DNA from 4 places in the Paenibacillus sp. EB106-05-06-XG162 genome. Region 4 is predicted to be linked to each of the others. Evidence: riboswitches for the same ligand, from Rfam matches in the RefSeq annotation. Region 4 holds a riboswitch; each other region holds the start of a gene.
What was found. A riboswitch is a leader RNA that binds a small molecule or an ion and turns the genes downstream of it on or off. The one in region 4 is predicted to bind cyclic di-AMP.

Region 1 (6,062 bases), on a different contig from region 4:
CACGAGAATCTTGTGAAAAGATGGAAACCTCTCCTGCGGGAGTTGGTTATAAGGTGGTGATTCTTGTGAAATTTACAGGTCGGGCAGTGATCGCATTTGTTCTGCTCACCATGTTCGCAACGTGCCTAATTACGTTGACGGTGGTGGAGAACCCGATTTTGACAAGTGGTGATCGACAAGCGAGCACGACGAAGTTCTCTGGGTTTACGAACAATGAATTTAAGAAGTTGAACACAACACTGCAATTGATCGAAGGTCAATATTATAGTGATGTTGATCGGGAGAAGGTCATTGACGGCGCAGTGAATGGCATGATGGATGCGCTCAAAGACCCTTACTCCGTATATATGAATGAGCAATCCGCAGGGCAATTCGCATCGAGCTTGGAAGGGACCTACACGGGCATTGGTGCGGAAGTGACCATGGAGGATAACAAGGTAACGGTATTGTCACCGATCAAGGGTACTCCGGCAGAACGCGCAGGAATCTTACCGAAGGATGTATTCGTCTCGATTAATGGTGAGAAGCTGGACGGGCTGAAGCTAAGTGAAGCCATTGACCGCATTCGTGGTCCGAAAGGAACGAAGGCGAAAATAAAAGTTCGCCGTGCAGGTGTTGATGCATTGCTCGAGTTCGAGGTGGTCCGGGAGGACATTAGTCTGGAGACGGTGCATGGGCAAATGTTAGATCAGAAAATCGGACTGATTGAAATTCGTCAGTTCTCGATGAATACGGGAAAACGATTCAAAGAGGAACTAACGAAGCTGGAGCAAGGCGGCATGAAAGGGCTAATCATTGATGTGCGTAACAATCCTGGCGGCTTCGTTCCTGTTGTAACGGACATTGCTGAGAATTTCATTCCATCTGGACAGGTGATCTATCAGCAGGAGCGTCGGGATGAGAAGGTGACGAAGGCGTTGTCCCGTGGAAAAGGGACGAAGAAATATCCGATAATTACGTTAATTAATGAAGGCAGCGCGAGCGCCTCGGAGATTCTGGCTGGCGCGTTGCAAGATCATCAGTTAGCGAAGCTTGTGGGCGTATCGTCTTTTGGCAAAGGAACCATGCAGGTCACATACAAGGAAGAGTTCGATGATGGCAGCTTGCTCAAGATGACGTTCGCGAAGTGGCTCACCCCCAAAGGGACTTGGGTGCATAAGAGCGGCATTAAGCCGGATTTGGAAGTGAAGGAGCCGGATTATTATTTCGTCGCTCGGCTGTCTCAGAAGGAAGAACTGAAATACGATATGAATAATGAAGATGTGAAGAACCTGCAAGTGATGCTGGAGGGTCTTGCTTATCATCCGGGCCGTAAGGACGGTTATTTCGATCATAAGACTGAGCAGGCGGTGCGAGCGTTCCAGATGCAATCCGGCTTGCCGGAGACAGGCTATGTGGATGATGCGACAGCCCAGAAGCTCGAGGATGGCATCAAGATACGTATTCAAGATCCGAAGTACGATACACAATTGAACAAAGCAGTCGAGGTGCTCCGGGAGGAAATCCGTTAGTCCGCGTCGAATATGGAGAGAAGGCTTAGGATGTAGCCTTCTCTTTTTTGTGCCTTACTTATGAATGAATTGGGGGTTGAGGAATGGGAATTGTGATGGAGATCTTATGGAATATTATTGAAGCGATCGTGCAGATGTTTTTACAGCCGTTTCTATATATAGCGATTATTCTGATTGTCTTCCAATATCGTCGTCAGGTGATGTTGGAACGTAAGCTGTTCTCTGTCAAAATGCACGCACTAGGGGATCAACTGATACGTACCTTACTTGGTGGATTACTTGCGGGGATTGGGATCTCACTCGTCTCAGCTTTCACAGGAATGACGCTGACGACGGAGGCAATCCTGCTCGTATGGTTCGTTGCACTGATTTTAATGCTATTCCGTGTCCGGTTCTTATGTCTTGCATATGCCGTAGGGGTACTTGGTGTGCTACAGTTTATTGCCGATCGGTTCCCGGATTGGGAGTTGACGGGGTTCGCTGGATCAGTGCTTACGACGCTTCGATCACTCGACATACCGGCATTAGCGGCTTTGGTTGCATTGCTACATTTGGCGGAAGCGATTCTGATTCGCTTGCAAGGGGCAAAGTTCGCGAGTCCGTTATTTGTGGAAGGGAAACGAGGGAAGCTCGTAGGGGGCTATCAAATGCAAAGTTATTGGCCTGTCCCCTTGTTTCTGATGATTCCGGCACAGACGGTTGGATCGGTACTTCCTTGGACGCCATTCTTCGGTGGGGAAGCGTGGACGAATGGCTGGATGCTCATGGCGTTTCCTGTTGTCATCGGTTTCAGCGAATGGACACAATCCCGATTGCCGCAGAAGAAGGTCAAACAGAGCTCGTTCTGGTTAATGGTATATAGTATTGTTTTGCTAGGGCTCGCATTCGCTGCGGGGCTATGGAGTCCGCTCATGCTCATCGCAGCCTTGTTCGCGATCGCGATGCATGAATGGATCTATTGGTACAGCACGAAGGAAGAAGCCGAGCGCAGCCCGTTGTATGTTCATGATGATCGAGGATTGCACGTCTTGGCGGTTATCCCAGGGACGCCTGCACAGGAGCTCGGGATTGAACCGGGCGAGATTGTACATAAAGTGAACGGGGTTGCAGTGCGTACGAAGGAAGAGCTGCACCAAGCGCTTCGCACCAACCCCGCATTTTGTAAGCTGGAAGTGATTAACCTTGCAGGAGAGATTAAGTTCTTGCAGCGGGCGATATTCGCAGGGGAACACCATCAGCTTGGCGTTATTCTCGCCCCGGATCAGGATGCTTCTTATTATGTGGGCAAAGGGCCAGCTTCGATCTTCACGATCGTGCGGATGAAGCTAGCAGGCGTTCACTCGAGAATGAAGATGTAATAAGCTACAGCTAAGTTTGTTAGATCATTGACGTTATAGGTAAATGTAGGATCGTTCGTACTGCATAAATCCAAGAGTGCCGATTCGATGAGCTGGATTTTAGCGGGATGCCATGAACCACCATAACGGACGAGATAGTCGATCGCTTGGATGGCACTCATACCTGCTAAATGATGGTACGTGGAGGCCCATTTCACCAAATCGGTCGGTGGAGAGGTAACGATTCGATACTCCCCCCAGCCGACTCGCAAGCCATTGAATAACTTGAGTATCAGTGTGGTGGCATGGTCAGGATTCTCCAATTGGAAAATTTCGATTTGTCTCAGTTGGCTTGATAGTTGATTCTTCATCGAAACCGTGTGTGTTACGTTCATGTTCATACGAAGCATCTCCTTAACGATATATATGATCGACAAAAAGAAGCCCACGAAATAGAGGATTCCTCTGTTTGTGGGCTTCTTACGTACCGCTCGATTGGGCAATGAGCAGCACGAAGAGAGCGCGCAATACGATGCGAGACCTCTCTCAATGGATCGCTTACGAGGTTAGCTGTCGGATTCGGGTCTGAGAGATGACCCTACGGCTTACAGCCGATTCACCCCAAGAAGCTAGATTAGCTTCACATGTTGGTTCCCCCGCTTCTCTCATCATGAGAATTCAGCGATTAATCAATTGGCTGTATCATACGCCTGTGTGAGATTTTTGTAAAATGGTGGGAATCACCGTATTTTGAAGTTTGAGAAGCTGTAGATTGAAGTAAGCGCTATATTCATAGGTTCTCGAAGGCTAGATTGTTTTACGATCCGTTTCTATCAATTTTGTCATAAAAATGCCATGTTTGATCGAATATTGTAAGAAATATAGGTTTTTTTTCACTGTACAGTTTTGGAAAGCTTTGGGATAATAAAGAGATTAGTATAATTGTTACATAGTGGAAGGGGAAAAAGAAATGAGAGCGAAGACGTGGAAAAAGTGGTTAGGCGTCACGCTAGTCGCGATGATGGTCGTGCTTGCAGGCTGTCAATCGATCGGCGGAGTGAATATTGTCAAAGTTGTTGAGAACAGTCTCAACGTGAAGTCTAGTGAATCCAGCCAAAACTTGTCTGTGGAGTTAATCCCTCGCAAAGATGGCGCATTAACAGCTGAGGACAAGAAGATTATTGATCTTGTAAATGGCTTTAAATTGGACATTGACCATGCGGTAGCACAAGATCCATCACATATGTCATTAGCAGGGAAGATTACATATGGCGGGAAGGCTGTACCTTTCAAACTTGGCATGGAAGACACGAATGTAACCGTGTGGATTGAAGGGATTAAGAAACCGGTCGTTGTCTCTCTAGCCAATGAAGAGTTGGAAGGCGAGCTGGTTGCCGAAATCGAGAAATCGCAAGATGTGTTCCGGGGAGCTGTTCAGAAGCTAGGTGCCTACCTCGTGAAGCAAGCACCTGTACCGAACACCGTATCGGTATCTTCCGTAACATATACAGTATACGGGGAGAGCCTGAATCTGCAGAAGCTCCATATCGAGATTAATGGTGACGAAGTCATCGGTCTCGTGAAGACATTATTAACGAATATGGTCAAAGATGATGCGGGATTACGCGAGATTACAACCGCATTATACGATGCGTTCTATCCAATTGTTGAAAGTCAAATGGGGATATACGCTGATCAAGGCGCAGAAGATAACTTCTTTTCTTCCATAGCGAAGGACAAGGAAGTTGGTTCGTTGGTACTCTACAAGTTCGTGAAGAACGGAATTGATGAAATCCTGAAGGATTTCGATGCGCAAGCAGAAGCGCTTATGAAACAAGATGAAGTGAAGCAAGTACTTAGCAAAGAATCCGGTTTGAAGCTAGACCTTTACGTAGATAGTGATAATCAAGTACGCAAACAGAACCTAGAGCTTGCGGTTGTTCTTCCAGATGCTGAAGATATTCCGGTTCAGAAGATTATTGTGCGTACCTCAAGTCAGACGTGGAATATCAATAAAGCCGTGAAGCTAGATGTCATCGACACAACGAGAGGCGTAGAGAAGATGGATGGATATGCGCTTTCGGGCAAAGGCTTCTTGGCGAATTTCGATAAGAGCTCGGCTGCTTTCGGAATTCTGAAGAATGACCTAGGTCTTGGCATTACCAACTTCTCCGTATTCGAAGAAGATAGCTATGGAAGTGATGACTACTATCCAGGCTGGTGGACACTCGACGGCGTTGGTATGGTGCCACTCAGCGTCATTGCAGATGGGTTTGAGGCAGAAGTGAAGTGGGATGCAGCTACGAAACAAATCGTTGTCTATGATGCACTGAACGATATTACCGTAGAGCTTAAGATCGGATCGACAACGGCTTATGTGAACGGTGAAGCGAAGACGATGTCTCAACCGGTATTGGTTGATGATTATGATGCATCGAACGTGCCACTGCGATTCATCGTCGAAGCATTTGGTGGTCAATTGAAATGGAATCCGGATTACTACGAATTCTATGTCACAAGTAAATAAGTTTTTATAGCAAAAGGGCTGTCCTCGGCATCACGCGAAGTGATCTGAGGGCAGCCTTTTTTTGAACAGAAGTTCCCGTCGAATGGGAAAGGAAGAGTACTACTTATCCGGAAAAGACAGACTTAGCCCGATACTCGGTTGGCGACATGTTATAGTGCTGCCGAAAGACTTTGCCGAAATAGCTGGGGCTCTCGAACCCGCAGTGTACCCCAACTTCATGGATCGGAAGGTCTGATTGGCGGAGTAGAGTAACTGCGGCGTCCAGACGTCGCCGGCGCAAGTATTCGAAGGGGGAGCAGTGTTCGATCTTCTGGAAAATGCGGCACAGATGATGTCGACTTACCTGACTGCTCGCAGCGATTTCTTCGAGTGTAATAGGCTGAGCATAGTGGGTGTCCATGAACTGTTTGGCCTGGAGGATCACCGGACTATCCTGCGCGTTTGTGGTCGCATGGGATCGGGGCCGAAGTAAGGTCAACATCCATTCATAGACAAGTACAGATAGTATATAAGGATCGCGGATTTGCTCCGTTACGATACGATGATAGAGTTTCCAGTATGCGCGAATGGGTTCGGCGTGCTCATCGAGTGTTACAACTGGGCCTTCTTGAGCAATAATGCGATCCCAAATTCGCTGTGCATCTTCGCCCCGGGCATTGAGCCAAATGAACTTCCATGGCTGCTCGG
Region 2 (6,062 bases), on a different contig from region 4:
ACTTCATTGGCCTCGGACAAGAGGGGTTCTCGGCATTCCTGACAGAACAAGGCGACATTATGACGAACAAAGAGGGCATTCAGCAAGCCAAGCTAGATGCCTCGCTCCTTGCCGGGATGAATGACACCTATCAACGGTTCCGGCTGCAGCAAGAGGATTATATCGTCGTCAGCAATCCAATTAAGGATACGGATATGATGTTAAGCGCCTTTATCCCGGAAGAGAAACTATTGCAGAATCTAACGAAGTTCCGCAGTTTTATTTTTATTATCCCGATTCTGGCCGGATTCCTGTTGATTATTTATCTGATCTACCTGAATGACATCATGCTGAAGCCGATGAATAACCTCATCCGCGGGATGCGTAAGATCAAGCAAGGTGAGTGGTCCTTCCGCCTGCACAATCCGAAGACGAGAGAGTTCACGATTATTAATGATGCTTATAACGATATGGCTTCTGAAATTCAGGCGTTGAAGATTAACGTCTACGAGGAGCAAATTAAGGCGCATAAGGCAGAATTGAAGCATCTACAGCTCCAGATCAATCCGCATTTTCTGCTAAACTCGATCAACATCATCTACAACTTGGTTGAGATTAAGAATTACAAGCTGATTCAGGTCATGTGCGTGAATCTGGTGAAATATTTCCGATTCGCGACAAAGACGAATCAGGTCGTTGTGATGATTGTGGAGGAAATGGAGCATATGGAGAGCTATATCCGGATTCAGCAGCTGCGTTTCCCTGAGCGGGTTACGTATTCGTACCATATTGCGGAGGGGCTGGAGAGAGCCTGTATTCCGCCGCTGCTAATCCAACCTTTCATTGAGAATTCGATCAAATATGGGTTTGATTTTATGGATCGTCCGTTTCACATGGAGATTCATATAGCTCCCTTAGCAGAGCCAGATTTATATGAAATCGTCATTGTGGATAATGGAAGCGGGTTTCCTGAAGAGGCGCTTGAATCGCTGCAGAATGGAAGTTACTTCACGCAGCCGCAGGATGAGCATCTCGGCATCTGGAATGTGCATCATCGATTGAAACATATTTTCGGGCAAGCGGCAGTTCTTGAATTCGCGAATGAGCCGGGTGCCGGCGCGAAAGTGAGGCTTGTACTTCCTTATCGCACGCTTACGCAGTTCAGTTCTTATGATAGTGGACCTTGGGAGGGGTAACGATGTATAGAGCGCTGATCGTGGATGATGAGATTTATGCTGTGCTGGGGATTAAGAGCGGTGTGAATTGGGAGGAGCTGCAAGTATCGGAAGTCCATGAAGCCTATAACATGCGGGAAGCGATAAAGGTATTCGAACGCACACCGATCGATATTCTCATCTGCGATATCGAGATGCCGAAGGGGACGGGTATTGAGCTGCTTGAATGGGTGAATGCACACTCGCCTGCGACCGAGACGGTGTTCTTGACAGCACATGCCGATTTCAGCTTCGTGAAGCGAGCGGTCCAGCTCGATAGCTTCGATTATTTGCTTAAGCCTGTGGAGTATGAAGTGCTGCAGTCGACCTTGGCCAAGATGCTGCAATCGATTGAGCAGGAGAAGGAATTGCTGCAGCTGCGCGAACAATACAAGCCCTATTATGATCTCTGGACGAAGAAGAAGCCGCTCATTGCCGATAAATTCTGGAATGACGTGCTCTCCAATCGCATTACCTGTACACCGACCAATGTGCAGAGTTTGCTCGAGGAGCATGATCTGACGATCAAACCGGATATCAAGATTTTACCTCTTCTTATTAGTGTTGAAGAATGGCAACGGGAGTTCAGTACAAGAGATGAAGAAATGATGGAGTATGCGATTCGGAAGGGGGCGTCCGAGCTGCTGCTGCATGAGGCGAATGGGGTTGTCATTCAGACTCGTCAGGGCGTGAATGTCGTGATTCGTTATTTGGACGAGGGGCATAGCGGAAGTGCAGGACTGTCCGAGGCGTGCCAGGAGTATATTCAGTCTTGTCAGCAGTACTTCAATTGTCAAATCTCTTGCTATATTGGGGAAGTCACTTCGTTATTTAACGTGAGCGAGATGTATCATGAATTGCTCGAGCTGGAATACAACAACTTGCATAAATCCAATCAAGTGTACTTCTTGCGCAATCGGGAGAAGACCGGCATGATGAAGCTGCCGCTCTTCTCTGCTTGGACGATTCTGATCGAGCAGGGGAAGCGGGAAGAGATCGAGAGGGAGCTGGCGCGGTGTATTGCAGCGTTCCGGTCGGACGCAAGACTATCTGCGAACGCACTGCAGGCATTCAATCATGGATTTCTTCAGATGATTCATTACATTCTTCATAAGAACGGATTGTCTGCCCATGAACTGCTGTATGAGGGGCAGGGGCAATTGAACGGGGCCGCACCTCGAACGCTGGATCAGATGCATGCTTGGGCATTGAAGCTCATCGGGCTGGTGTCCCATTCCTTGCATCAGAACGATTCAGTGATTGAACAAGTTCAACGTTACATCGCCGATCATCTGAGCGAAGTGATTACAAGAGAACAGCTCGCGGAGTATGTGCATCTGAATCCTGCGTATTTGTCCAGGCTATTCAAGCGTGATGTGGGCGAATCGATCACGGATTACATTCTGAATGAAAGAATGAAGGTAGCGAAGGAATTGATCGCTACCTCGTCGATGCCGATTTCGGATATTGCCAAATCGCTGGGATACAGCAACTTCTCCTATTTTGCGAAAATGTTCAAGAAAGTCTACCATGCGACACCGCAGCATTTCCGGCGCCAGTTAGGTTGAAATGTGACTTCTTGAAATATACGATGATTTAATATTTGACTGTCTAAGATAAATTGTTGTAAAATGGAAATACGCTTAATTTCCGGATATGAGATCGGAAAGCGGGGGAACCAATTTTTAGGGGCGAATCAAGGATGTATTGTAGGGAACCATCTTTCCCGAGCCCGACAGCTAACCTCGTCAGCAGTGGATGGGTCAATCATAGACACTTTTGCCGCACCCCTGACCCGTTGAACCGGGTCTTTTTGCGTCTATTCGAGAGAGGCCCGGTTGCCTGCAAGGACGAAGCACATGCTTACGCTTGCAGACTGCGGGTCATTTTTTATGTTGAAGCGAGAGGAGGGACACAGCGTTACCATAAATCTGACTTTCAAGGAGGAACAACCATATGGCACAGCCGAAATATATCACGAATATCGATAAAATTGTGGAGATCCCGGAGCAAGAACGGGCGAAGTTGAAGCAAATAACGGAGAAGTTCGTATTTCGCGTGAATGATTATTACTTGAAGCTGATTGACTGGAACGACCCGAATGACCCAATTAAGAAATTGGTAATCCCGAATGAGGGAGAATTGTCTGAATACGGTAGATGGGATGCGTCCGACGAGGACACGAATTACGTGGTTCCGGGCTGTCAGCATAAGTATAAGACGACGGCACTGCTCATCGTGTCCGAGGTATGTGGTGCGTACTGCAGATACTGCTTCCGTAAACGTCTATTCCGTAATGATGTAAAAGAAGCCATGTCGGATGTGAGTCCAGGCATCGAATATATTCGGCAGCATCCGGAGATTAACAATGTGCTCCTGACGGGCGGAGATAGCTTGATTCTGGCAACACCCAAATTGAAAATGATTATTGAGCAATTGCGAGACATTGAACATGTGAAGATTATTCGGCTCGGCTCCAAAATTCCCGTGTTCAATCCGATGCGCATCTATGAGGATGAGGAGCTGCTCGATACCATTCGGACATTCTCGAACAGTGATCGCCGGATCTATGTGATGGCCCATATCAATCATCCGCGTGAAATAACGCCTGAAGCAAGACGAGGGTTTGAGGCGTTACATCAAGCTGGAGCGATCGTCGTGAATCAGACCCCGATCCTTCGGGGCATTAATGATAACGCTGATGTCTTAGCGGAATTGCTCGATAAGTTGTCTTGGGCGGGGGTCACGCCGTATTACTTCTTCATTAACCGCCCTGTAGCGGGCAATCGGGATTTTGTCCTGCCGCTCGAACAGGTGTATCGCCTCGTTGAAGAAGCCAAAGCGAAGACATCCGGCCTCGGTAAAAGAATCCGACTATCGATGAGTCATACGTCCGGTAAAATCGAAATTCTCGCGATTGAGAACGGAAAAGCTTACTTGAAGTATCATCAATCGAGAGATGACCATTATGGTAAATTTATGGTGCTGCCTTGTCCGAAGGATGCGTCATGGTTCGATGACCTGCCGGGGAATGAAACGTATTGGAAGAAGCCGAAGAAGAAGACAGACGCGATTGTCTCGGTGAATGAGCTGCCGCAATTCCCACAGAAGGTTAGCCGTTCGACGGTGACACAGCCAGCGATGAAGGCCGTGAATCAATAACATCATAACAAATGGAAAAAGAAAAGACGGGTGGCTTCTCAGCGTGATGCTGGGAAGCTGCCCGTCTTTTGTTAAGGGGCCAACCCTTTCATAATAAATTGGATCGTGGCTTCACGTTCGAGAGCGTCATCCCAATCTGATCCTGCTTGGGGCTCCAAGATGGAACGGAACAGTACATAGCCCAAGATAGAGAAGGCGCTGAGCCGCATAATGGTAAGGGAAGGAAGGTCAATCAGTTTTCCTTCGCCTTGCAGCTTATGAATAATTCTCTCGAATCGTCCTTTCATCTCGTTGAAGACGAGCTGCTGTAATTGTTTCTGGAGATCGGGGTGGAAGGGCAGCTCCTGCACCACAATTTTGAACAAGCTGCGATTCTGCTGCAGGAATGTAATGCGATTGTCGATCAGTGCCCGAAGGAGCTGATCGAAGCTATCATAATCTCTGGAGAGTACATCTTTGAACTCTCGGAGGAGAAAGGGGGCGAGCAGCTTCACCATGGCCGGCGTGACGATCGAGAGCAGCAGGTCCTTCTTGGTCTTAAAGTGGCGGAATATCGTTCCCTCCGCGACGCCAGCCCGCTGGGCGATCTCGCTCGTTGAAGATGCCGCATAGCCTTTCTCCGCGAATATTTCAATCGCTGCTTCGAAGATTCGCGCTTGCTTGGCGGTTCGTGGAGCGGTAGGATCACCTTGCAAGAGCTCCTCCATCCATGGCTCCAGCGACTTGGTCATATAGGTCAACTCCTTGCTAGATTAGATCGCACGCTGCTTCTTCAGCGCTGCGATATTGAGTAGTGCGAAGACGATCGAGAATCCAAGCAGGATATAGATATCGAGCTGAATGTCGCCAATACTTTCCCCGCGAATCATGATCCCTCGCATGGCATCAGCCCCGTAATAGAGCGGCATGATATAACTCAGCTTCTGCAGCCAAGGCGCCATTGCATCCAGATTGAAGAGTCCGGAGAAGAACACTTGCGGGACGATGACGAGCGGAATGAACTGAATGATCTGGAACTCGCTGCTGGCAAAAGAGGAGAGCAGCGTGCCGAGTGTCAGTGCCGTCAAGGTGAGCAGCAGGTTGATCAGGAGCACGAGCCCAAAATTGCCGACCATATACATGCCGAGCACTTCAATGGCGAACCACGTGATAAGCGTGGCTTGCAGCAAGGTAAATATACCGAACCCTAGTAGATAACCGCCGACGACTTCGGAGCGCCGGATCGGTGTAGCAAGCAGTCGTTCGAGCGTTCCTGTCGTGCGTTCGCGCAGGAAGGAGACGCCGGCGATCAGGAAGACGAAGAAGAAGGAGAAGAATCCGATCAGGACAGGTCCAAAGTAGTCGAACGAGGACATGCCTTCTTTTCCATGCAAATAGGTAATGCTCGGTTGAATCGTCGGCGTGCTCGCTTGCATCACCTTCTGAAGCCGAAGGAGAATCGCTTGATTCATCGAGGGGTCGCTGCCTTCGAGTATCAAGTCAGGCTTGCCGTCTGCAAGTGATAGAATCGCATCGAGATCTCCAGCTTCTAGGGCTTGCTTCGCTTCCTCTTGATTGGTATAGGTTGTAACATTCGCATCTGTGCCATTTAACCGCTCGATGATCGGGGCGGGAAGCTGGACAGTACCGATATTCGGTGTAATCGGCTGACCGTTGAAGATGAAGTTCAGCAGCGTTAAGATAAGCAGCGGCGCTAGGAAAATAAGC
Region 3 (6,062 bases), on a different contig from region 4:
GTGGCAAGCTGGTGCTTATCGCCCTAGAGAAGCAAGTGGGAGCCAAGACGATGGCCAAAATTATGAAGACATATACGAAGAAATGGGCATTCCGTCATCCAACCACCTCAGATTTCCAGCATGTCGTCGAACAAGTCACGAAGAAGGATTGGACCGATTTCTTCAATCAATATGTCTATAAAGGGTTCATGACGGACTATGCTGTAGAGAGTATTACCGCTAAGAAGGTAGATAATAACGGAACATCCGCGTATGAATCCAAAGTCATTCTTCGTAAAAAAGGCGGTGATTATCCGCAGGTTCCTGTCGTATTCATGTTCAAAGACGGCACTTCCGTCAAGCGAACTTGGGACGGCGCATCAGCAACGATTCAATATACACTCACCCATAAGACACCGCTGGACTGGGTCATGATTGACCCGCAAGACACCATGGTGCTCGAGAATAAACGCATCAATAACTATATGAAGGCCCAAATTGATGAGGCCGTCAAAACACGAATCAATTTCAGCACAGCGAAACTGATCGAGAGTATCTTGAACGCACTCGGATGGTGAGGTGAACCCGGAATGAATTATATTAAAGAAAGCTTTAGCATCGTCAAACATCATTTTTATATCGTCATTATTCTATTCTTGTACCAGCTGATCTGGGGCTTCTTCCTCTATCGATTTATCGACGCCATCGTGGTTCCTATTCTGGAACACTACCCGGATCCCCACCCCACCGAGACGAGTATGCAGATGTTCCTGATTGAGAGTCAGTTCCAACTTATGAAGACGGACATCCTCGATTATTACCTCTGGATGCTCGCAGGGCTGTTCTTGATTCGCATGTTAATTACCCCATTCATCAACGCAGGACTCTACTATTCTATTCATCACCAAGACGATAAAGGACTCCTGTTCTTCAAAGGCATTAAATACGCTTGGAAGCCGGTCTGCTTATTCTATTGGCTGGAGAACCTGCTGATCCTTGCTCCTGCATACTGGGTAGTTCCATACTTCTATCAGGAATGGAAGCTCTACGATCTAGAGCACCTGGGGATATCCTTCCTCCCGATCATCTTCGGATGGATTGTATTCGCTTGGATCATTCACCAGTTGTTCTTATTTATGCAATTTGGACAGGTGAGCAAGGCCGGGGTATTCCAAGGGCTGCTCCTCTCCCTCAAAAATCTGCCGATGATCCTGGGGATCACCCTTCTATTACTTGCACTGCTGTTATTGATAAGCGGAATTTTCACAGCGGCCGCATGGATCTGGACAGGACTCCTTGCCATTATTCTTCATCAGACCTATCATCTCGTCCGCTCCATCGTCAAGGTATGGGGTATTGCAGCACAATATAAATTGTGGCAGAGCAAATGCTAATTCAACCCGACAAAGTGATGCTATTGCTTCGAAGCTGGTTCAGGTACTTTGCAGGGGCCCCGAAAAAGAAATAAAATAAATCTAAGCGAGCGCCCGCCCTGGAAGCTCTCAGAATGCCGATACTCGTCCAAATATCATAGGGAAGTAACGAATAAACCCGAATTTCGCCTAGCGAAGCTCGGGTTATTCGCTGTTTTTCGCAAAAAAATGGGATAAAAACGTAAAAAGGGTTTGTCAAAGCGCAGACCGTCTGGTAGAATAACAATTAGTTAAGATTTTGTAATAAGTTTGTAATCAATTTTGTCATTATTGTTATTTGTATCCGGTGCACCAAATCATTGAAGCCGAGTTCCTGCGCACCAGGAAACGGGGGAACCATCTTTGGGTGAATTGATCTTGCAAGTAAGGGATCATAGGGAGCCTTCAACCGAACCCTTAGCTAACCTCGTAGGCGTTGGAAGGAGTTTTACCCTTTTGAAAAAGTTATTCAGCTCTATGATCGTCACACTTGCATTAACGATGGCAGTCTCAGTTGGTAGCGCTTTCGCTGCTGATTCCAAACTTGACAAAGAAGTTAAGGATGTTCTTGGTACTCGCTATCAGAGCGGTGGCACATCGACAAGTGGATTTGATTGCTCTGGATTTACGATGTATATCTTCAAGCAATTCGACGTCAAACTTCCACACCAATCAGGATCCCAGTACAAGATGGGGACGAAAGTTGCAAAATCTGATCTTCAAACCGGAGATCTCGTATTCTTCAATACAAACGGTAAAGGCATCTCGCATGTCGGCATCTACGTAGGCGAGAACAAATTTGCACATGCATCCAGCAAAAAAGGGATTACAATTTCTAGCTTAAGCGATTCGTATTATGTGAAACGTTATGTTGGTGCAACAAGAGTGACGAATTCGGACATTTTTGATGACACCAATGACAATGACGGAAATCAAGATCACGATGATGTAGAATAATAAGAAGTAGCCCGCGAAGTCCATCCATTGGACAACATTCGTGGGTTTCTTTTTTAGATTTATAGTTTACATTTAATGTAATATATCTATATACTTTAAAGGGTGGACAAGCAGATTATTGGAATACCCTAGAGGAGGACTTTATCAATGCAAAAGATTAAAGTAGGTATTGTTGGTTACGGTAACTTGGGGAAAGGCGTGGAGAAAGCCATTCGTCAGAACCAAGACTTGGAGCTCGTAGCGGTATTCACTCGCAGACAGCCAGATCAAATCGCAACAGAAGGTATCAAATTCGAGCACATTTCCGCTACAGAGCAATATAAAGGCATCATTGACGTGATGATTCTGTGCGGAGGTTCGGCGACGGATCTTCCAGAACAGACACCTGTCATCGCCAGAATGTTCAACACAATCGACAGCTTCGACACGCATGCGAAAATTCCCGAATTTTTCAACACGGTGGATGCAGCTGCGAAAGAAGGCGGCAACCTCAGCGTTATTTCGACAGGCTGGGATCCGGGATTATTCTCCCTTAATCGACTTCTTGCTGAGTCTATCCTTCCAGAAGGCAAAGATTACACGTTCTGGGGCAAAGGCGTTAGCCAAGGCCACTCGGATGCGATTCGTCGCGTACCAGGCGTAAAAGCTGGCGTACAATACACCGTACCTGTTCAAGAAGTGATCGACCGCATTCGTTCAGGTGAAACGCCTGAGCTTGCTACACGTGAGAAGCATTTGCGTGAGTGCTATGTTGTCGCTGAAGAAGGCGCGAACCAAGATCAAATTCGCGAGACGATCGTGAATATGCCGAACTATTTCTCTGATTATGACACAACGGTAACATTCATCTCCGAGGAGCAGCTTCAGGCTGAGCACCAGGGCATGCCGCATGGCGGATTCGTTATTCGCAGTGGTGTAACTGGTGAGAATACGAAGCAAATTATTGAGTTTGGACTCAAGCTTGAGAGCAACCCTGAGTTCACGGCAAGCGTACTTGTAGCTTACGCTAGAGCGGCTCATCGCCTTAGCCAAGAGGGTGCAACTGGCGCGAAAACAGTATTCGATATTCCACTTGGATATTTGTCTCCGAAATCGGCTGAAGAGCTTCGCCGCGAATTGCTATAGTAGATATATTTGCGCAAACCTGGTCATCTTAACGATGATCAGGTTTTTTGTTTTTTGCGGAAGCGATTACATGGTTTATGTAATAGCAATGTAAACGTTTTTACCGTTTATCGCTTTAGTGCGATAGCGCTATTTAATCGCTTTGTAAAATAATTTCTATTGGAGAAATGACGTCATTTTGTATAGTATAAAATGCAAATCATCGTACACAAAGTGTAAAGCAAAATTTTAATAAAGGAGTGTTTGAACAGTGATCACGGCCATCCCAGAACAAAATCAAACGGCAGCAAAAGAATATGTACAATCGGTTTATGAATTGGTAATCAAACGCAACCCATACGAGAGCGAGTTCCACCAAGCGGTAAAAGAAATCCTCGATTCCCTCGTGCCTGTATTCGCGAAGCATCCTAAATACAAGGAGCATGGCATTCTTGAGCGCATCGTTGAGCCTGAGCGGATGGTATCGTTCCGTGTGCCTTGGGTCGACGACAACGGCAAAGTTCAAGTCAACCGTGGATTCCGCGTGCAATTCAACAGCGCGATCGGACCTTACAAAGGGGGACTTCGCTTCCACCCTTCCGTTAACGCCAGCATCATCAAGTTCCTCGGATTCGAGCAAATCTTGAAGAACTCCCTGACCGGACAACCTATTGGCGGCGGTAAAGGCGGATCCGACTTCGATCCGAAGGGCAAATCCGACAACGAAATTATGCGCTTCACGCAAAGCTTCATGACCGAATTATCGAAATATATCGGACCGGACGTTGACGTTCCTGCGGGAGACATCGGCGTCGGCGGAAGAGAAATCGGCTATATGTTCGGGCAATACAAGCGCTTGCGCGGCGGTTACGAAGCTGGCGTATTGACAGGCAAAGGCATTATCTACGGCGGAAGCTTGGCGAGAACAGAAGCAACAGGTTACGGCTGCGTATACTTCGCGAACGAAATGTTGACAGCGAAAGGCCTAGGCTTCGAAGGCAGCACCGTTGTTGTCTCTGGTTCAGGTAATGTGTCGATTTATGCGATTGAGAAAGCTCACCAGCTTGGTGCGAAAGTTGTCGCATGCAGCGATTCGAACGGCTATGTGTACGATCCGAACGGGATCAACCTTGAAACAGTTAAGCGTCTCAAAGAAGTAGAACGCAAACGGATTAAAGAATATGTAGCAGAGCATCCAGGCGCTGTGTACACCGAAGGATGCGACGGCATCTGGTCCATCCCTTGTGATATCGCACTTCCTTGTGCAACGCAAAACGAAATCAACGAAGAATCAGCGAAATTGCTGGTTGCGAACGGCGTGAAAGCAATCAGTGAAGGCGCGAATATGCCTTCGACGCTTGAAGCGATCGACGTATTCTTGAACAATCAAGTATTGTTCGGACCTGCGAAAGCTGCCAATGCAGGCGGCGTTGCAGTATCCGCCCTCGAAATGGCACAGAACGGCATGCGCTTGCAGTGGACATTCGAAGAAGTCGATGAGAAGCTTCACAGCATCATGAAGAACATCTATGCGAACAGCGTTCGTGCAGCTGATGAGTACGGTTATTCCGGTAACTTGGTTGTCGGCGCGAACATCGCCGGATTCCTTCGTGTAGCTGATGCGATGATCGCACAAGGCGTCGTATAGTATCCAAGATCATTGAACGAATAAACATAGAACAAGAGCCGGGTGTATCGCAAAAGCGAGGGCCCGGCTCCTTCTTTATGCTTTATTCAATAACCTGAAGATCTTGAGCGCCAATTGGATCTGCAGCAGCTCCTCTGAATTTTTCAAATCCGTACCGAGCATTTCCTTGATCTTATCGATACGATAGATGAAGGTGTTGCGGTGAATGAACATCGCTTTGGCTGCTTCACTGACATTGTGATTGTGAATGAAGTAGTTCTCCAGCGTAATCATAAAGCTTGTCCCGTACGTATTATCATGTTCGTAAAGCTTGCCGAGCCGTTTCAGGAAGAAGTCTTCGAGCTCCATCTCTTTGATATTGGAGTCTAAGAAATGATAGACCGAGTAGTCCTCGAAATGCGACACTTCGCCATGACTGCCGAATTTCTGCATCAGCCGAATCGCTTCATGGGCCTCTGAGAAGCTTTTGTGCAGCGAACTGATCGACTTATACTGTCTACCAATGCCAATCGTAAATGTCGTCTTCTTAATCTGCTTCTGCAGCTTCTCATGCAGCTCAATGGCATAATTCTTCGTCTCCGAGACCGTCACGTTCGGCCGGAATTCATTCTGACCGACCATAATAATAATCCGTTGATTTCGGTAGAAACAGGTTATTTCCCCATTCGCTCCACTTGAATCCTCATAGACCAATTCCACGCATTTTTTCGCCAGATTATCCATTTCATATTTACGGACGACCATATCTTCGAACCGTTCCGGATCCATGGGTTCCATGTTGATCACAATGCAGTAATACATATAATTCGAATTCAAGCCATGCAAATCACACAACGTCTGGATGGTATCCGTCGAGGTCAGCTTCCCGGTCAATAAGTCGTCGAAGAAGTCTTGGCGAATTTGCAGCTTCACTTCTTCAATTTCCTTCGCCTTGATGCGTTCGAGCGCCATAATGGTCGAGG
Region 4 (6,062 bases):
TCCATGCCCCTACCCCTTTGGCTTATATGTTGACATGAATATGTCCACCCGATCCAAGCGACCGAGTGGACACATCCGCATTATTTCATTAATTTCTGCAAATCAATATTCAGCATCAATACATTCACACGCGGTTCCCCGAACACACCCAGGTCACGGCCATCGGTATGGCTTTCAACAAGCTTCTCCAGCTCTCCTGCGCTGATCCCCGTCAATTTACTGATCCGCGGAATTTGTACTTCGGCGCTCTTTGGTGATATGTGCGGATCTAGGCCCGATCCCGAGTTCGTGAGCAGTTGAATTGGCACTTCACTGAGCGGCACATCCGGGTTATTTTTCGTCCATTCCGCCGCCGATTCCTGTGTCCGCTTCAACAAATCGGGGTTCGAAGGCCCATAGTTGTTCGATCCCGAACTCGCTGCGTTATATTCAATGCTGGATACCCGCCCTTGGAAATACTTCTGATCCTTGAACATCTGCCCAATCACCTCGGAACCGATGACGGTACCGTTCGCGTCCTTGATCAGACTGCCGTTCGCCTGCTTCGGCATCAGCACTTGCGCAAGGCCTGTGGATAGGAGCGGATACACCAACCCACAGAGGATAATAAAGACAAGACTTATTCGTATAGCTACCGAGATGATCGAGCCCACCGACGTTCGGGCAGGCACCTCAACATTTGTATTTGTATGCAGATTCATATTCATGATTATTCCATCCTTCCTTCTCTCCATGCCACGCTAAATCCAGATATGAACGAACAAATCTATTATTTTAATCCCGATGAACGGCGCAATCACGCCGCCAAGACCATAGATCAACAGGTTCCGGCTCAGCAGCTTGCTCGCGCTCATTGGCCGATACGCTACACCCTTCATCGCAAGCGGGATTAAGAGCGGAATAATAACCGCATTAAATATTAATGCCGATAAGATCGCGGACATCGGTGACCCGAGCCCCATCACGTTCAACACATGCATTTCCGGAATGGCCAACATGAACATCGCGGGGATAATCGCAAAATATTTCGCCACATCGTTCGCCACACTGAACGTCGTCAGCGCACCGCGCGTCATGAGCAGCTGCTTCCCGATCGATACGACTTCAATGATCTTCGATGGGTCGGAATCCAGATCCACCATGTTCGCTGCTTCCTTCGCCGCAATCGTACCGCTGTTCATTGCGAGCCCTACATCCGCTTGCGCTAACGCTGGCGCATCGTTCGTGCCATCGCCTGTCATCGCGACGAGCTTGCCTTCCGCTTGCTCCTTGCGAATGACAGCGATTTTGTCCTCCGGCTTACTCTCAGCGATGAAGTCATCTACACCTGCTTCACGCGCAATCGTCGCAGCCGTGAGCGGATTATCGCCCGTACACATAATCGTCTTGATGCCCATACGGCGAAGCTGTTCGAACCGCTCGCGCATCCCCGGTTTGACGGTATCCTTCAAATAAATAATGCCTAACAATCGATCATTTACCGCTACTGCAAGCGGCGTTCCGCCTTCCGAGGCGATCTTGTTCCCTTTGTCTGTCAGATCAGCCGGAATCACGCCGCCTTGATCCAGTACCCATCGCTTCACCGCATCGATTGCACCTTTACGAACCTTCCATCCATTGGTTAGGTCCGCGCCGCTCATCCGCGTCTCGGCTTTGAAATCGATAAACTCGGCATTTCTCGCAATTTTATCATCAAAGGCATAACCTTCTTTTCGTACCCACTCCAGCACAGAACGGCCTTCCGGCGTCTCATCCTGCATGGAGCTCACTGCAGCCCATTGGGATACTTCTTCGACCGTGGCTTTCCCCACGGGCACTATGTCACTCGCCATCCGATTCCCGAACGTAATCGTCCCGGTTTTATCCAGAATCATTGTGTTAATGTCCCCTGCCGCTTCAACGGCTTTCCCGGACATCGCGAGTACGTTATATTGCGTCACGCGGTCCATCCCCGCGATCCCAATCGCGGACAATAAGCCCCCGATGGTCGTCGGGATCAAGCAGACTAACAAGGAGATCAGCACCGGAATTTCTAAGTCGACCCCTACATACTTGGCAATTGGCGCTAGCGTCATAACTACAATTAAGAAGATCACGGTCAAAGTAATGAGCAAAATATTAAGCGCAATTTCGTTCGGCGTCTTCTGACGCTCGGCCCCTTCGACGAGGGAGATCATGCGATCGAGGAACGATTCACCCGGATCATTCGTGATCCGTACTTTAATCTGGTCACTGACAACCCGCGTTCCGCCCGTTACCGAGCTGAAGTCGCCGCCCGCTTCCTTCATGACTGGCGCAGATTCACCGGTTATCGCGGATTCGTCTACCGTCGCCAGCCCTGCGATCACTTCACCGTCTCCAGGGATCATCTCGCCCATGGATACGACGACGACATCCCCCTTACGAAGCTCTGTCGCTGGCACTTGCTTCACGCCACCACCTGGCTGCACTTTATTCGCCATCACGTCGCTCTTCGTCTGCTTCAGCGCATTCGCCTGCGCTTTCCCACGTCCTTCTGCGATCGCTTCGGCGAAGTTTGCGAACAAGACGGTGAACAGCAAGACAATGAATACCGTTAAGTTAAAGCCGAAATTCGCTTCCGCGCCAAATACGGATGGAAACAGCGTTAACAGCAGGACGATGAACGTTCCTAGCTCTACCACGAACATGACCGGATTTTTGATCATGATCAGCGGGTTCAATTTGACGAAGCTCTGGCCTAGCGCATATTTCACGATATCTGAAGTTATTAATGATTTACGTTTCATGGTCGAATCCATGTTCTTTCACCTCGTTAATTGATCTCTACCCTAATGTCAGGAACTCTGCAATCGGCCCAAGGACGAGTACAGGCAGGAACGTCAATGCACCAATGAGAATGACCGTTCCGAGCAGCACCCCGGCGAATAGCTTGTTATCGGTGCGGAATGTCCCAATTGTCTCAGGCACCCATTTCTTGCGCACGAGCGAACCTGCTACACCGAGCAGTGCCACGATGGAGACGTATCGACCGAGGAACATCACAATCCCTGTCGTCATATTCCAGAACGGCGTGTTATCCGCCAAGCCCTCGAACCCGGAGCCGTTGTTCGCTGCCGATGAGGTGTATTCATAGAGTACTTGCGAGATGCCGTGGAACCCTGGATTCGTAATGGCACCCGATCCTAGATCGGTTAAGAAAGCAATGGCCGTCGGGCCTAAGATGATCAGCGGATGGACGAGAATCGCAATCGCAATCAGCTTCATCTCGTGCGGTTCAATTTTCCGACCCAAGAACTCCGGCGTACGACCGACCATTAAGCCAGCCAAGAACACCGCGAGGATCGCATACATCAGCATATTGACGAGCCCTACACCATCACCGCCAAACACCACGTTCAGCATCATGAGCGACATCGGGACAAGACCACCGAGCGGCGTTAACGTATCATGCATATTGTTGACCGTACCCGTCGTTGCCGAAGTCGTCACGGTCGTGAATAGAGCGGATTGCGCAATCCCGAATCGTGCTTCTTTCCCCTCCATACTGCCTTGAGATGTGTCTGCACCGATCGTATTCAAGACCGGGTTGCCGTTGCTTTCCGAGATATACACAAGACTTAGGAAAGCTGCGAACAGGATACTCATAACGGCGAACACGATCCAGCCCTGCTTCTGATTCCGAGCGAATCGTCCGTACGTATACGTCAAGGATGCTGGGATACACCACATCATCAACATTTCGAGCACATTCGTAAGCGGGTTCGGATTCTCGAATGGATGCGAGGAGTTCACTCCGAAAAATCCGCCGCCATTCGTCCCCAAATGTTTAATCGACTCGAGCGATGCTACAGGACCAATCGCGATCTGCTGCGTCTCGCCCGTAATCGTGTGCGCTTGAACCGTAGCGTCTAGCGTCTGCGGCACTTGGAGTCCAACGAGCACCAGTGTCATTACGATCGCCATTGGAATCAACAATCTGGTATGGGCCTTCACGAAGTCCGCGAAGAAATTGCCTAGCCCTGTGCCCTTCTTCGTTAATCCGCGGATAAAGGCAATCGCCACCACAATACCCGTAGCCGCTGAGGTGAACATCATCATCATGATGACGATCATTTGCGAGAAATAAGATAAGCCTGACTCCCCGCTGTAATGCTGTAAGTTCGTATTGGTCATAAAGCTGATAATCGTATTAAAAGATAACGTCGGCTCCATATTGTCAATGCCGTTCGGATTGAGCGGCAGCCAGCGCTGTGTCAGCAAGACGCCGAACCCCACCAAGGTTAATACGAGATTCGTCAGGAGCAAGCTAAGCGCATATCTTTTCCAAGACATATCGCCGCGGTTCTTCAGCCCGATCATCCAGAAGATCCCTTTCTCCACCGGACCAAATATCCGATCACTCCGGTTCGGCTCGTTCGAAAATATATGATAGATATACGTACCGAGCGGCTTCACGATCAAGAGCAGCAGCCCGATAACAATCACGATTTGCAATAAATCCATTCCCCAGTTCATAGTCGATCTCCCTTTTCAACAACATTTTAATCAACGTGAAAAAAGTTAATTTTTTTCATTCCCTCTAAAAAAAGGCATAAAAAAAGAAGCCTGCGGGGGAGGTTATCCATCGCGGCTTCAATAATGGGCATGGCGAATCACCATGCTGCGCACTCATTGAATACGTTCAAGTTGCCTCTCTCGAGACGCTTACGAGGTTAGCTGTCGGATTCGGGCCTTGAGAGTCGCCCTACCTTAGCGCCGTACAAGACGGTGCCTCGGATTCACCCCATGGTCAGCTCAGCTGACCGTTGGTTCCCCCGCTCTTTGCCATAGCAAAGACTCAGCGTTAAAGACATGTAAAACATTTTTCATAGCTTCATCAATCTATTTCACATCATAACCACAGATCTGTTTCGCATCTGCAGCCAACATTCGTCTACACTTTCCTTCATCCTCTCTCATTCGCTTACGAGGTTAGCTGTCGGATTCGGATGGTGAGAGTCACCCTACCTCGGTACCGTTGTACCAAGGATTCACCCCACATGTTCCTGCTCTCGCTCTCACACGAGCCACAGGTTCATGACTTATTGGTTCCCCCGCTCCTTGCACGTGCAAGGACTCAGCAATGTTCATGAATCGTATCATACTCCTCGCGTTGCAACTTGTAAAACCTTAAATTGGTTCTAAATGGAATCTGAAAATACTGGAAATCGTCATGAAAGCGTTATGAATGACACGAATCTCTCGAAACCTCCTATTTTCGCTCGTTAGATCACTTTCGCGCAAATTTCAGGATGAATGCACATGCATCGGAGCACCGCCATACAAAAAAAGCCAACCCTCTTCACCGAAGGTTAGCTTCTCTCCACATTTATCTATAAAATAATAGATCAATCACTTTGAACACGGCCATCGCAAGCACGAATGCAATCGGAATCGTCACGATCCAAGAGATGACAATACGACCTGCTAGGCCCCATTTTACCGCCGAAAAACGCTTCGCGGAACCTACACCGAGGATCGCTGAGGTAATCGCATGCGTTGTACTAACGGGCAAATGCGCTAGCGTTGCAGTCATAATAATAGCAGCTGACGATAAATCCGCTGCAAAACCGTTAATCGGTTCGATTTTGAAGATTTTCGTACCCATCGTTTTAATAATTTTCCACCCGCCGACAGATGTACCGAGTGCCATCGCTGTTGCCGCCGAAATTTTAACCCATAACGGAACATCCAAATTATCTTGTATTCCTGCTGAGACAAGAGCGAAGGTAATGATCCCCATCGCCTTTTGCGCATCATTCGTCCCGTGCGTATAAGACTGAAGCGCTGCCGTCATAATCTGCCCTGTGCGGAAGCCTTTATTGACCGAATGCGGACTCATTCGACCGAAAATAAACTTCAGGATCGTCATCACGATATAACCAAGAGCAAATGCAATAAGCGGTGAGAAGATAAGTCCTTCTACGATTTTCGTAAACCCGGCATAGTTCAAGCTGTCTGAACCCGCTCCTATAAAGACTGCACCCGCGAGTGCACCAATGAGTGCGTGGGATGAGGACGAAGGAATTCCGAACCACCAA

Region 1: another riboswitch for cyclic di-AMP. It lies ahead of AC3WU2_RS18355 (hypothetical protein); the one in region 4 lies ahead of kdpA (potassium-transporting ATPase subunit KdpA).
Region 2: another riboswitch for cyclic di-AMP. It lies ahead of AC3WU2_RS20550 (KamA family radical SAM protein); the one in region 4 lies ahead of kdpA (potassium-transporting ATPase subunit KdpA).
Region 3: another riboswitch for cyclic di-AMP. It lies ahead of AC3WU2_RS27855 (C40 family peptidase); the one in region 4 lies ahead of kdpA (potassium-transporting ATPase subunit KdpA).

The regions. Positions count from the first base shown of each region.
Region 1 covers NZ_JBYTDT010000008.1:201,244-207,305, forward strand. The annotation lists gene AC3WU2_RS18345 (S41 family peptidase) at 66-1,511, shown strand; gene AC3WU2_RS18350 (PDZ domain-containing protein) at 1,595-2,869, shown strand; gene AC3WU2_RS18355 (hypothetical protein) at 2,848-3,249, opposite strand; cyclic di-AMP (ydaO/yuaA leader) riboswitch at 3,389-3,542, opposite strand; gene AC3WU2_RS18360 (copper amine oxidase N-terminal domain-containing protein) at 3,819-5,375, shown strand; gene AC3WU2_RS18365 (helix-turn-helix domain-containing protein) at 5,479-6,062, opposite strand, start outside.
Region 2 covers NZ_JBYTDT010000010.1:189,407-195,468, reverse strand. The annotation lists gene AC3WU2_RS20560 (cache domain-containing sensor histidine kinase) at 1-1,175, shown strand, start outside; gene AC3WU2_RS20555 (response regulator transcription factor) at 1,178-2,761, shown strand; cyclic di-AMP (ydaO/yuaA leader) riboswitch at 2,824-2,962, shown strand; gene AC3WU2_RS20550 (KamA family radical SAM protein) at 3,150-4,355, shown strand; gene AC3WU2_RS20545 (TetR/AcrR family transcriptional regulator) at 4,427-5,086, opposite strand; gene AC3WU2_RS20540 (ABC transporter permease) at 5,108-6,062, opposite strand, start outside.
Region 3 covers NZ_JBYTDT010000022.1:26,024-32,085, forward strand. The annotation lists gene AC3WU2_RS27845 (M1 family metallopeptidase) at 1-557, shown strand, start outside; gene AC3WU2_RS27850 (carbamoyl transferase) at 570-1,373, shown strand; cyclic di-AMP (ydaO/yuaA leader) riboswitch at 1,706-1,842, shown strand; gene AC3WU2_RS27855 (C40 family peptidase) at 1,848-2,348, shown strand; gene AC3WU2_RS27860 (diaminopimelate dehydrogenase) at 2,496-3,473, shown strand; gene gdhA (NADP-specific glutamate dehydrogenase) at 3,727-5,100, shown strand; gene AC3WU2_RS27870 (PucR family transcriptional regulator) at 5,176-6,062, opposite strand, start outside.
Region 4 covers NZ_JBYTDT010000018.1:76,389-82,450, forward strand. The annotation lists gene AC3WU2_RS26340 (histidine kinase) at 1-5, opposite strand, end outside; gene kdpC (potassium-transporting ATPase subunit KdpC) at 81-707, opposite strand; gene kdpB (potassium-transporting ATPase subunit KdpB) at 741-2,780, opposite strand; gene kdpA (potassium-transporting ATPase subunit KdpA) at 2,806-4,485, opposite strand; cyclic di-AMP (ydaO/yuaA leader) riboswitch at 4,668-4,835, opposite strand; cyclic di-AMP (ydaO/yuaA leader) riboswitch at 4,928-5,114, opposite strand; gene AC3WU2_RS26360 (inorganic phosphate transporter) at 5,351-6,062, opposite strand, start outside.